Regions from separate parts of the Rhizobium sp. T1470 genome, predicted to be linked through region 2. Evidence: predicted binding sites of a transcription regulator. Region 2 holds the regulator's gene; the other holds the start of a gene.

The links. Region 2 encodes LexA, which represses DNA repair genes until DNA is damaged. Its sites were predicted from a motif close to TGTTCNNNNTGTGTTCNG; they were not measured.
Region 1: WGT02_RS00250 (helicase-related protein) is a predicted target of LexA. The motif match lies at 1,310-1,327, and genes of this name have one in related genera.

The regions. Positions count from the first base shown of each region.
Region 1 is NZ_CP148091.1:45,343-50,003, forward strand. It holds gene WGT02_RS00240 (IS630 family transposase) at 1-844, shown strand, start outside; gene WGT02_RS00245 (DUF3309 domain-containing protein) at 823-972, opposite strand; gene WGT02_RS00250 (helicase-related protein) at 1,487-4,519, shown strand; gene WGT02_RS00255 (RNA-binding S4 domain-containing protein) at 4,524-4,661, shown strand, end outside.
Region 2 is NZ_CP148091.1:2,192,735-2,197,395, reverse strand. It holds gene WGT02_RS11090 (methyl-accepting chemotaxis protein) at 1-180, shown strand, start outside; gene kdsA (3-deoxy-8-phosphooctulonate synthase) at 203-1,048, opposite strand; gene WGT02_RS11080 (VOC family protein) at 1,045-1,929, opposite strand; gene lexA (transcriptional repressor LexA) at 2,129-2,845, shown strand; gene WGT02_RS11070 (hypothetical protein) at 3,723-4,016, shown strand; gene gltA (citrate synthase) at 4,141-4,661, shown strand, end outside.

The sequences.
Region 1 (4,661 bases), 2.1 Mb from region 2:
GGAGGAGGCGCTGTTGGTGGCGACCGCCTGCTCAAAGCCGCCGCCCGGGCGAGCCCGCTGGACCCTGGAGCTTCTGGCCGATGAGATGGTCCGACTCACCGATCATGACGAGTTGTCCTCGGAGACCGTACGTCGCCGGCTGGCTGAGAATCATCTCAAACCTTGGCGCAAAGACATGTGGTGCATCCCAAAGCTCGATGGGGAATACGTCGCGCGCATGGAGGATGTTCTCGACCTCTACGCAGAGACGCCTGATCCACAAAGGCCCGTGGTCTGCTTCGACGAGAGCCCGACCCAACTCATCGGCGAAGTGCGCGAGCCCATTGCGGCCAAGCCTGGCCAGCTTGAACGCTACGACTGCGAGTATCGCCGAAACGGCACGGTCAATCTGTTTGTCTTCATGGACGCCCACCAGCCCTGGCGCAGGGTGAAGGTCACCGATCGGCGAACCAACCAAGACTTCGCCCAGTGCATGCGCGAACTGGTCGACGTCGATTATCCCGACGCCCCGATCATCCGCGTGGTGATGGACAACCTCTCCACCCATTCCGCCGGGGCGCTTTACGACGCATTTCCAGCCCCGGAGGCTCGAAGGGTGCTGAAGCGACTGGAGTTCCACCACACGCCCAAGCACGCCAGTTGGCTCAACATGGTCGAGATCGAGATCGGTGTCCTGCGCAGCCAATGCCTCGACCGTCGTATCGACAATAAAGACACCATAATCGCCGAAGTCGCAGCCTGGGAGCAGCAACGCAACGCTAATGGCGCAAAGATCCAATGGATGTTCACAACCGAAAAAGCCCGCCAAAAGCTCCGCAAAGCTTACCCCGTCAAAGAGTCATAATCTCTGTGGCGCGGCACTAGTCCCAAACCGCCGGAAGGTCCATAGCCCCATCCACGGCTATAACCCCAATTTGGTAAGGCGCCGATCAAAAGCAGAATAAGGATGATGAGAAGGATCGTGCCAAGCATGGTTCAAGTCCTCGACCTCATTGCACTCGGAATGGACGAGAAACACGCATCACTGATTTTTGTTCCATACGTATCAAATCTTCCGCTTTGACGGTAAAACCACCCGATCAAGCCTGATTTTCGGTCTCTCCGCGTAACGCAACACCAACGCGAAAAGCCTCAGCCAGAAGTCGCCCGGCAATTTCCGGTAAAAGCGGTTAACAAGCCGAATCCAACCCGCCCACGCGTATGACGCGAATTTCACGATTCAGCATCTTGTGGTAAAAAGCGATTCAAAATCAATACTTAGCCGTGAACAAACACTGAATCAGCCGGAGTCAGCGATTCGTCTCCGATTCGTTCTCAAGCTGTTCCGAATCGGAAAACGAGCAATCTGCAAGCTATTCGCGCAATAGAAAACCGCGGAGTAAATTCAAATCAGCCCTTGCGTTTGAGACAACGGCTGTCCATGTGTTGTGTGCTTCGGAGAGGAGCTGACTTGATCTGGGGCACCCCCGCCTCATCTGCCAGGACCATGACACTGACATCGCAGCCGATGATACTGAGTGGGCGCGGAGTAACCGCGGTGCTCGGGCCAACAAATACCGGCAAGACGCATTATGCCATCGAGCGCATGGTTGCCCACGGCACCGGCGTGATCGGGCTGCCGTTGCGGCTGCTGGCACGCGAGGTCTACACACGCGTCGCCGAAAAGGTCGGAATCCAGAATGTTGCGCTGGTAACGGGCGAGGAGAAGATATCGCCTCCCAACGCCCGCTTTTCGGTCTGTACCGTCGAGGCAATGCCGCGCGAGACCAAGGCAGCTTTCGTCGCCATCGATGAAGTTCAGCTTGCCGGCGATCTGGAGCGCGGGCACATCTTCACGGACCGTATCCTGCATCTGCGTGGCCGCGACGAAACGCTGTTGCTCGGCGCCGGCACGATGCGCCCAATTCTGCAACAACTTCTCCCCGGAATCACCGTGGTCGAGCGACCCCGGCTTTCTCACCTGTTCTACGCTGGACAGAAGAAGACCACCCGCCTGCCGCAGCGCTCGGCAATTGTCGCTTTCTCTGCGGACGAAGTCTATGCGATCGCTGAGTTGATCCGCAGACAGCGTGGCGGGGCGGCCGTGGTTCTTGGAGCCCTCAGTCCGCGCACCCGCAATGCGCAGGTGGCGCTTTATCAGGCCGGGGATGTGGAATATCTGGTCGCGACGGATGCGATCGGCATGGGTCTCAATCTCGATGTCGATCATGTCGCCTTCGCGCAGGATCGCAAATTCGACGGCTATCAGTTCCGCAACCTCAACCCTGCCGAACTCGGGCAGATTGCCGGTCGCGCAGGCCGCCATGTTCGCGACGGAACATTTGGCGTCACCGGCCAAGTGGATCCTTTTGATGAGGAATTGGTCGAACGCATCGAAGGTCATGAGTTCGACAATGTAAAAGTGCTGCAGTGGCGCACAAAGAACCTCGATTTCGCTTCCATTCATGCGCTGCGGGCGAGCCTTGAAACCGGCCCTACCGTTTCCGGCCTGACACGCGCTCTGCCCGCCGTCGACCAGCAAGCGCTGGAACACCTGTCGCGTTACCCGGAAATCATTGACCTTGCTGACAATCCGGCGCGGGTCGAGAAGTTGTGGGAGGCGTGCGCGCTGCCGGACTACCGGCGCATTGCCCCGGCCCAACACGCCGATCTCATCTCCACCCTCTTTTCCGATCTCGTGCGCTATGGCACGGTAAACGAGGACTTCCTTGCCGAGCAGGTACATCGTGCGGATCGAACAGACGGTGAAATTGACACGCTTTCGGCGCGAATCGCGCAGATAAGGACTTGGACCTATGTGTCGAATCGGCCCAATTGGCTTGCCGATCCGACACACTGGCAGGAAAAGACGCGGGAAATCGAAGATCGATTGTCCGATGCGTTACATGAAAGGTTGACGAAACGCTTTGTTGATCGCAGGACATCTGTGCTCATGAAGCGCCTGAGAGAGAATGCGATGCTGGAAGCTGAAATCAGTGTAAATGGCGATGTCTTCGTTGAAGGACATCATGTGGGGCAACTGTCGGGATTCCGGTTCACGCCCATTTCGGGAGCGGATGGACCGGACGCTAAGGCTGTTCAGTCTGCTTCGCAAAAGGCGCTCGCTCTGGAATTCGAGGCACGTGCTGCTCGCCTCCATGCGGCCGGCAATGGCGATCTCGCGATCGGCTCCGACGGTTCGATCCGCTGGTTGGGCGATCCGGTGGCACGTCTGGCGGGCAGCGATCATGTGATGCGCCCGCGCGTCATTATTCTCGCCGACGAGCAATTGACCGGCAATGCGCGCGACCACGTGGCCGCTCGGGTCGAGCGCTTTGTGAATCATCATATCAGCACGATTCTGAAGCCGCTTGACGATCTGTCCCGCGCAGAGGATCTGCAGGGCCTGGCGAAGGGCCTGGCGTTTCAGCTCGTCGAGAACCTCGGTGTTCTGTTCCGGCGCGACGTAGCCGAAGAGGTAAAGTCCCTGGATCAGGATGCGCGCGCCTCCATGCGCCGCTATGGCGTTCGCTTCGGCGCCTACCATATCTTCGTTCCCGCTCTTCTGAAGCCCGCGCCGGCGGAGCTCATCACCCTCCTCTGGGCGCTGAAGAATGACGGTCTCGACAAGCCCGGGTATGGCGATCTCATTCCTGTGCTTGCTGCGGGCCGCACTTCGGTCGTGACCGATCCGGGTTTCGAGCGCACGTTCTACAAGCTGGCCGGCTTCCGGTTCCTTGGCAAACGCGCAGTTCGTATCGATATCCTGGAGCGCCTGGCGGATATCATTCGCCCGCTGCTTCAATGGAAGCCCGGCCAGGCCAATCGCCCGGAAGGCGCATATGACGGCCGTCGCTTCACCACGACAACCGCCATGCTTTCGATCCTTGGCGCCACCCTCGAGGACATGGAAGAGATCCTGAAGGGGCTCGGCTATCGTGCCGATGCCGTGAAGGCAGAAGAGGCGGCAGCCTATTTGTCGGCTCAGGACGCCTCGGCGGAACCGGCGACCGAAACTGCATCCGAGGAGAATGCCGAGAAAGCGGATCATGACGATGCCGACAGCACATCGGAGGAGCCCGCCTCGGAAGTCCCCGCTGCCGAAGCAGTGACCGCCGAACAGCCCGTCGCCGCTACTGCGGAAGAGGCCGAGGAGCCGAAGCCGGTTCTTCTCTGGCGGCTCGGTGGCCGTACGGACAATCAGCGTCAGGCTCGCAGCCCCGGCGAACGGCGCGGCGGCAACAATCGCGGCCAGGACCGTGGACCTGGTCATCGTCGCCAAGGTGGTGAAGGTGGAGAGGGCCGCGACGGCAACCGCCAGCATCATGGCAAGGATGGCGGCAAGCCACAGCAGGGACGCGGCGACCGCAACGAACAGCGTGGCGACCGTCAGGACCGGGGCGATCGCAAGGATCGCAACAACCGCGGCGGCCCGCAGCCGTTGCGCTTCGAGGCAAAGCCACCGCGCAAGGAGAAGCCGATCGATCCGGATTCTCCTTTCGCCAAGCTCGCTGCCTTGAAGGAGCAGATGAAGAAGTAAGCAGATGGGCGGGGAGACACAGCCAGGAAGCGGTTCGCGACAGCGCATCGACAAATGGCTGTTCTTCACACGTATGGTGAAATCGCGCTCGCTGGCACAAAGCCACATTCAATCCGGGCATGTACGGATCAATGGCGAGCGC
Region 2 (4,661 bases):
ATGGACAGCGTCACGCAGCAGAACGCGGCGATGGTCGAGCAAACCAGCGCCGCCTGCCGAGAGCTCGGCGACGAGGCAGTGCACCTCAATCACCTGCTGTCTCGTTTCCGTCTCGACGATACGGACAACTCCGTGACCAAGGGATATCCCTCCCACAAACGGATGGCGCTTGCCGGTTGACGGCCGGCACTTTCTGCAGGTTTCAGGCCGCCTTGGCGATCACGTCGAAAGCCAGCAGCTTTTCGAGTAGCCGCGGCATATCCTTCAGGTGAACCATGTTCGGCCCGTCGGACGGCGCATTGTCAGGGTCTTCGTGCGTTTCGATGAAGACGCCGGCGACGCCAACGGCAACGGCTGCCCGTGCCAGCGTCTCCACGAATTCGCGCTGGCCGCCGGTTGAGCCGCCCTGCCCGCCTGGCTGCTGCACCGAATGCGTGGCGTCAAAGATCACGGGAGCGCCCATCGCCGCCATGATCGGCAGCGAACGCATGTCCGAAACCAGCGTGTTGTAGCCGAAGGAGGCGCCACGCTCGCACAGCAGGATATTGGGGTTGCCGGTCGAGTTCAGCTTGTTGAGGACATTCTTCATGTCCCAAGGAGCAAGGAACTGGCCCTTCTTGACGTTGATGGTGCGGCCGGTCTTGGCGGCAGCGACCAGCAGGTCGGTCTGGCGGCTGAGGAAGGCCGGGATCTGCAGGATGTCGACGACGGTCGCCACCTCGGCGCACTGCTCCTCGGTGTGGATGTCAGTCAGGACCGGAAAGCCGTATTCCTTCTTGAGGTCTGCAAAGACCTCAAGCGCCGTTTCGAGGCCGATCCCACGCTGAGCCGACAGCGAGGTGCGGTTCGCCTTGTCGAAGGAGGACTTGTAGACGAGGCCGAGACCAAGCTTGTCGCAGAGTTCCTTTAGCACGCCCGCGACCATGAAGGCATGGTCACGGCTCTCCATCTGGCAGGGCCCAGCAATCAGCGACAGCTTGCCGGCATTGGAAAAGGTGACGCAGCCGGCGCCTTCGCCAACCACGACTTCGGACTTTGTCTGGCTCATCGTTTCTCCTCAAAGGCGAAGAGCGCGCCCTGCCCGGGAGCCGCCTTCACCAGAATTCGATTGTTTTTGCGCGTGTAGGTCATCCCGTTAGCAGCCAAATGCGCTTCTGTCACGGCGAGCTCGCCAACCTTGAAGACGATGGCGATGCCGCGCAAGCCGCGATCGGTGGACGCTGCAGGAAGGTCGAAATATGCATACAATCCATCGGGGGATAGAACGCTGATCCTGGCATTCGGAGCGGCGACGCTCACGCCGAAGGCGTCGTTGACAATCCCCGGGCCGTGCGCCGCTGCGCGCACGAATGATCCGAACGCCTTCGGATCTGGCGAAACCAGAGCGATCTCTGCGATCCCATGGACGCCGTTCGCGTGCACTTGCAGCGCTTTTCGATCGGCCGGCAGCGGATTGACGCGTTGACACGTGAAAAAGAAGAAATCCGGAGCCCGCAGATCCACCGCGAAAGCGAGCTTGAACGCGGCTGTGGCCTCCGAGCCATCGGGCATCTTCATCGGTCGCTCGAACTGTAGCATCTCGCCGCCATTGATCCTTTCGGAAAGGAACCGGGCGTGGTCGCGATCGGCATCTGCGGTCGCGAAGACCACGGCAGAGAATCCATCGTCCCCGCATCGAAACCGAAAGGCGCGGTCACGCGCGGTGAAGACATTCCCTTTCTTCGCCGACGCCTCGTGCAGTTCCGCGCTGGCGACCCCCAGGGGCTCTAGGTAAGTTTCGTCGGAGAAGAATATGCAGGCGTTCTCTGTTCCAAACGGATGCCGGGCATCGGGCGCGATGGTGAACCCAAGTTTTCCGAGACGTTCGCGCGCGAGTCCAATATTGGAGACCGGCAGCACGATGTGGTCCAGCGGATGTGCTTCGCTCATAGCAAACTCTCCGGAATTTGCGAAGATGTGCGCCGGGTCGCAGGACAATGCAACCCCCTTCGGCGCTTTCAGTCAAATGAACTGAGAAAACTGAACAAGTTGCGGGCAAGTTTTACGAAAATTTAGGCACTTGCGGAACACATATGGAACATATAGTGTCTGTTCTGGCTTTGTTTCACGACTCTGGGGTTCAACTTCGATGCTGACGCGTAAACAACAGGAGCTTCTTCTCTTCATTCACGAGCGAATGAAGGAGTCCGGTGTCCCCCCTTCTTTCGATGAAATGAAAGATGCCTTGGACCTCGCGTCGAAGTCAGGCATTCACCGGCTGATTACAGCGCTCGAAGAACGTGGCTTCATTCGCCGACTGCCGAATCGGGCCCGCGCCCTGGAGGTCATCAAGCTTCCGGAGGCATATAACCCGAGCTTGCAACCACGCCGCGGCTTTTCGCCGAGCGTCATCGAAGGCAGCCTCGGCAAACCGCAGCTTGTTGCGCCGCCGAAGCCGGCAGCACATGCCGACAACGGCAATTCCGCCTCGGTACCGGTTATGGGACGGATCGCCGCCGGCGTGCCGATTTCGGCAATCCAGAACAATACTCACGACATCACCGTTCCGGCCGACATGCTTGGCCCGGGCGAGCACTATGCGCTTGAGGTCAAGGGCGACTCGATGATCGAAGCCGGCATTTTCGATGGCGACACGGTGATCATTCGCAATGGCAGCACCGCAAATCCCGGCGACATCGTTGTCGCGCTCGTCGATGACGAAGAAGCGACCCTCAAGCGCTTCCGCCGGAAGGGCGCCTCCATTGCGCTCGAGGCCGCGAACCCGGCTTATGAAACGCGTATTTTTGGACCCGACCGCGTCAAGGTTCAGGGCAAGCTCGTCGGGCTCATTCGTCGTTATCATTGACGACAGGCGGCTCACCGTCAAACGTGCCGCTTCGCCAGTTGTATGCCCAATGCCGCATCCAGGGGCGGTCAAGCGTGGTAGTAGGCGGTGACACGATGGTGTTCCCTGTTCGTCTTTGCGTATCTCGGCGGCGCCAGAGCCGCGACGCAGGATTTCTCCGGTGAATAGCAGTGCGTCCGGCCGGCATTCGGTCGCACGCAGGCGAGCGGGCGTCACGACGATATCGGCGGTATCGCGCGCAGCGCCGAAGTAAGCAGGGTTTTCGACGATTGTCAGAACGTAGCTGCTATCGTGCGTGGCGGTGCACCAGGCGTTTTCAGGGAAACAAGGCGGTCTTCAGCGCCCGTCGCAGAGGCCTGCCGCAACGTATTGCGGGCATTGCGCAATTCCTTAGCCGAGAGTCTTTGAGCTTGGCCTTCGCTGTCCGCCGCCGGACAGGGGTGATATTGCGTCGCCGAGGTGGAATTGATGCAGTGCCAGCGGTCACGGCGATCCCCTTCCCGACGCTCAACGCAGCCCGTGATCGTCGTGATTATACGCGCGTCCAATATGACGGTCGCCCTACTCCGTGCTTCGAACTGGGCGGAAAGCATTCCCACGACACCAATACGCCCGCCAGCGCAAGATTTCGGATCAGTCGGCGGCGCCCCGGGGACTGCGGCCGGTGCAATCAGGGCGAACGCAACAAACCATGCCCCCAGGCGGATCATTGGCGGGTCACTTGCGAGCTCAAACCAGAGGACGGCGTCGGCCCGAGGAAGACCGGAGAAAATACGAAGAACCGCCCATGATCCATCTCCGTCGCCACAGCGCGACGAAAACACGAAGAGCAGCCGGGCGGCGCGGTCGTAAACCACGTTGCCCAGGAGACGAGTGATTGCGTGCTGAAGGCGCGCGGAGGCTTCTAAGCAGATTGAGCCCGAAGAAAAGAACGCTCTGCCATGCGAGCAAGCGCATCCGCGCCGAGGGGCCTGCCTCACAAAGTGGCTTCAACCCCGGCATGCATCTGCGCCCAAAAACAGCCGCCCTTGCAACCACAATGCAAGTTCTTCAGGCTTCAGGCAACAATAATCGATTGAAATCCGAAGGAGAATCGGAAGCCAGAAAAGCCAAGGATAATCATCAGCTTCTGCTATGCGCAGGGCTCATCGCAGGAGTGCCCAAAAGTTGATACTGCGATGCACAAAATGGCGTCACGGGAACTTGGCATTAGGCGCGCGATCATATAGCTATCGTCGACGACGCTTAACCCTATGGCGCTTTTATGGCGCCAACCGCCAGTTTGGAGGATCAGAATGACGGAACAAAGCGCAACACTGAAAATCGGTGATAAATCAGTCGATCTCGCCGTCAAGAGCGGCACGATCGGCCCTGACGTCATTGATATCGGCGCCCTGTACAAGCACACGGCTTCCTTCACGTACGATCCTGGTTTTACCTCGACCGCATCCTGTGAATCGAAAATCACCTACATCGATGGTGATGCCGGCGTACTGCTACATCGCGGTTATCCGATCGAGCAACTTGCCGAGCATGGCGACTTCCTCGAGGTCTGCTACCTGCTCCTCTATGGCGAACTGCCGACCGCTGCGCAGAAGAAGGATTTCGACTATCGCGTCACGCATCACACGATGGTGCATGAGCAGATGAGCCGGTTCTTCACGGGCTTCCGCCGCGATGCGCATCCGATGGCCGTCATGTGCGGCTGCGTCGGTGCATTGTCGGCCTTCTACCACGACTCCACCGACATCACGGATCCGCATCAGCGCATGGTCGCAAGCCTGCGCATGATCGCCAAGATGCCGACACTTGCGGC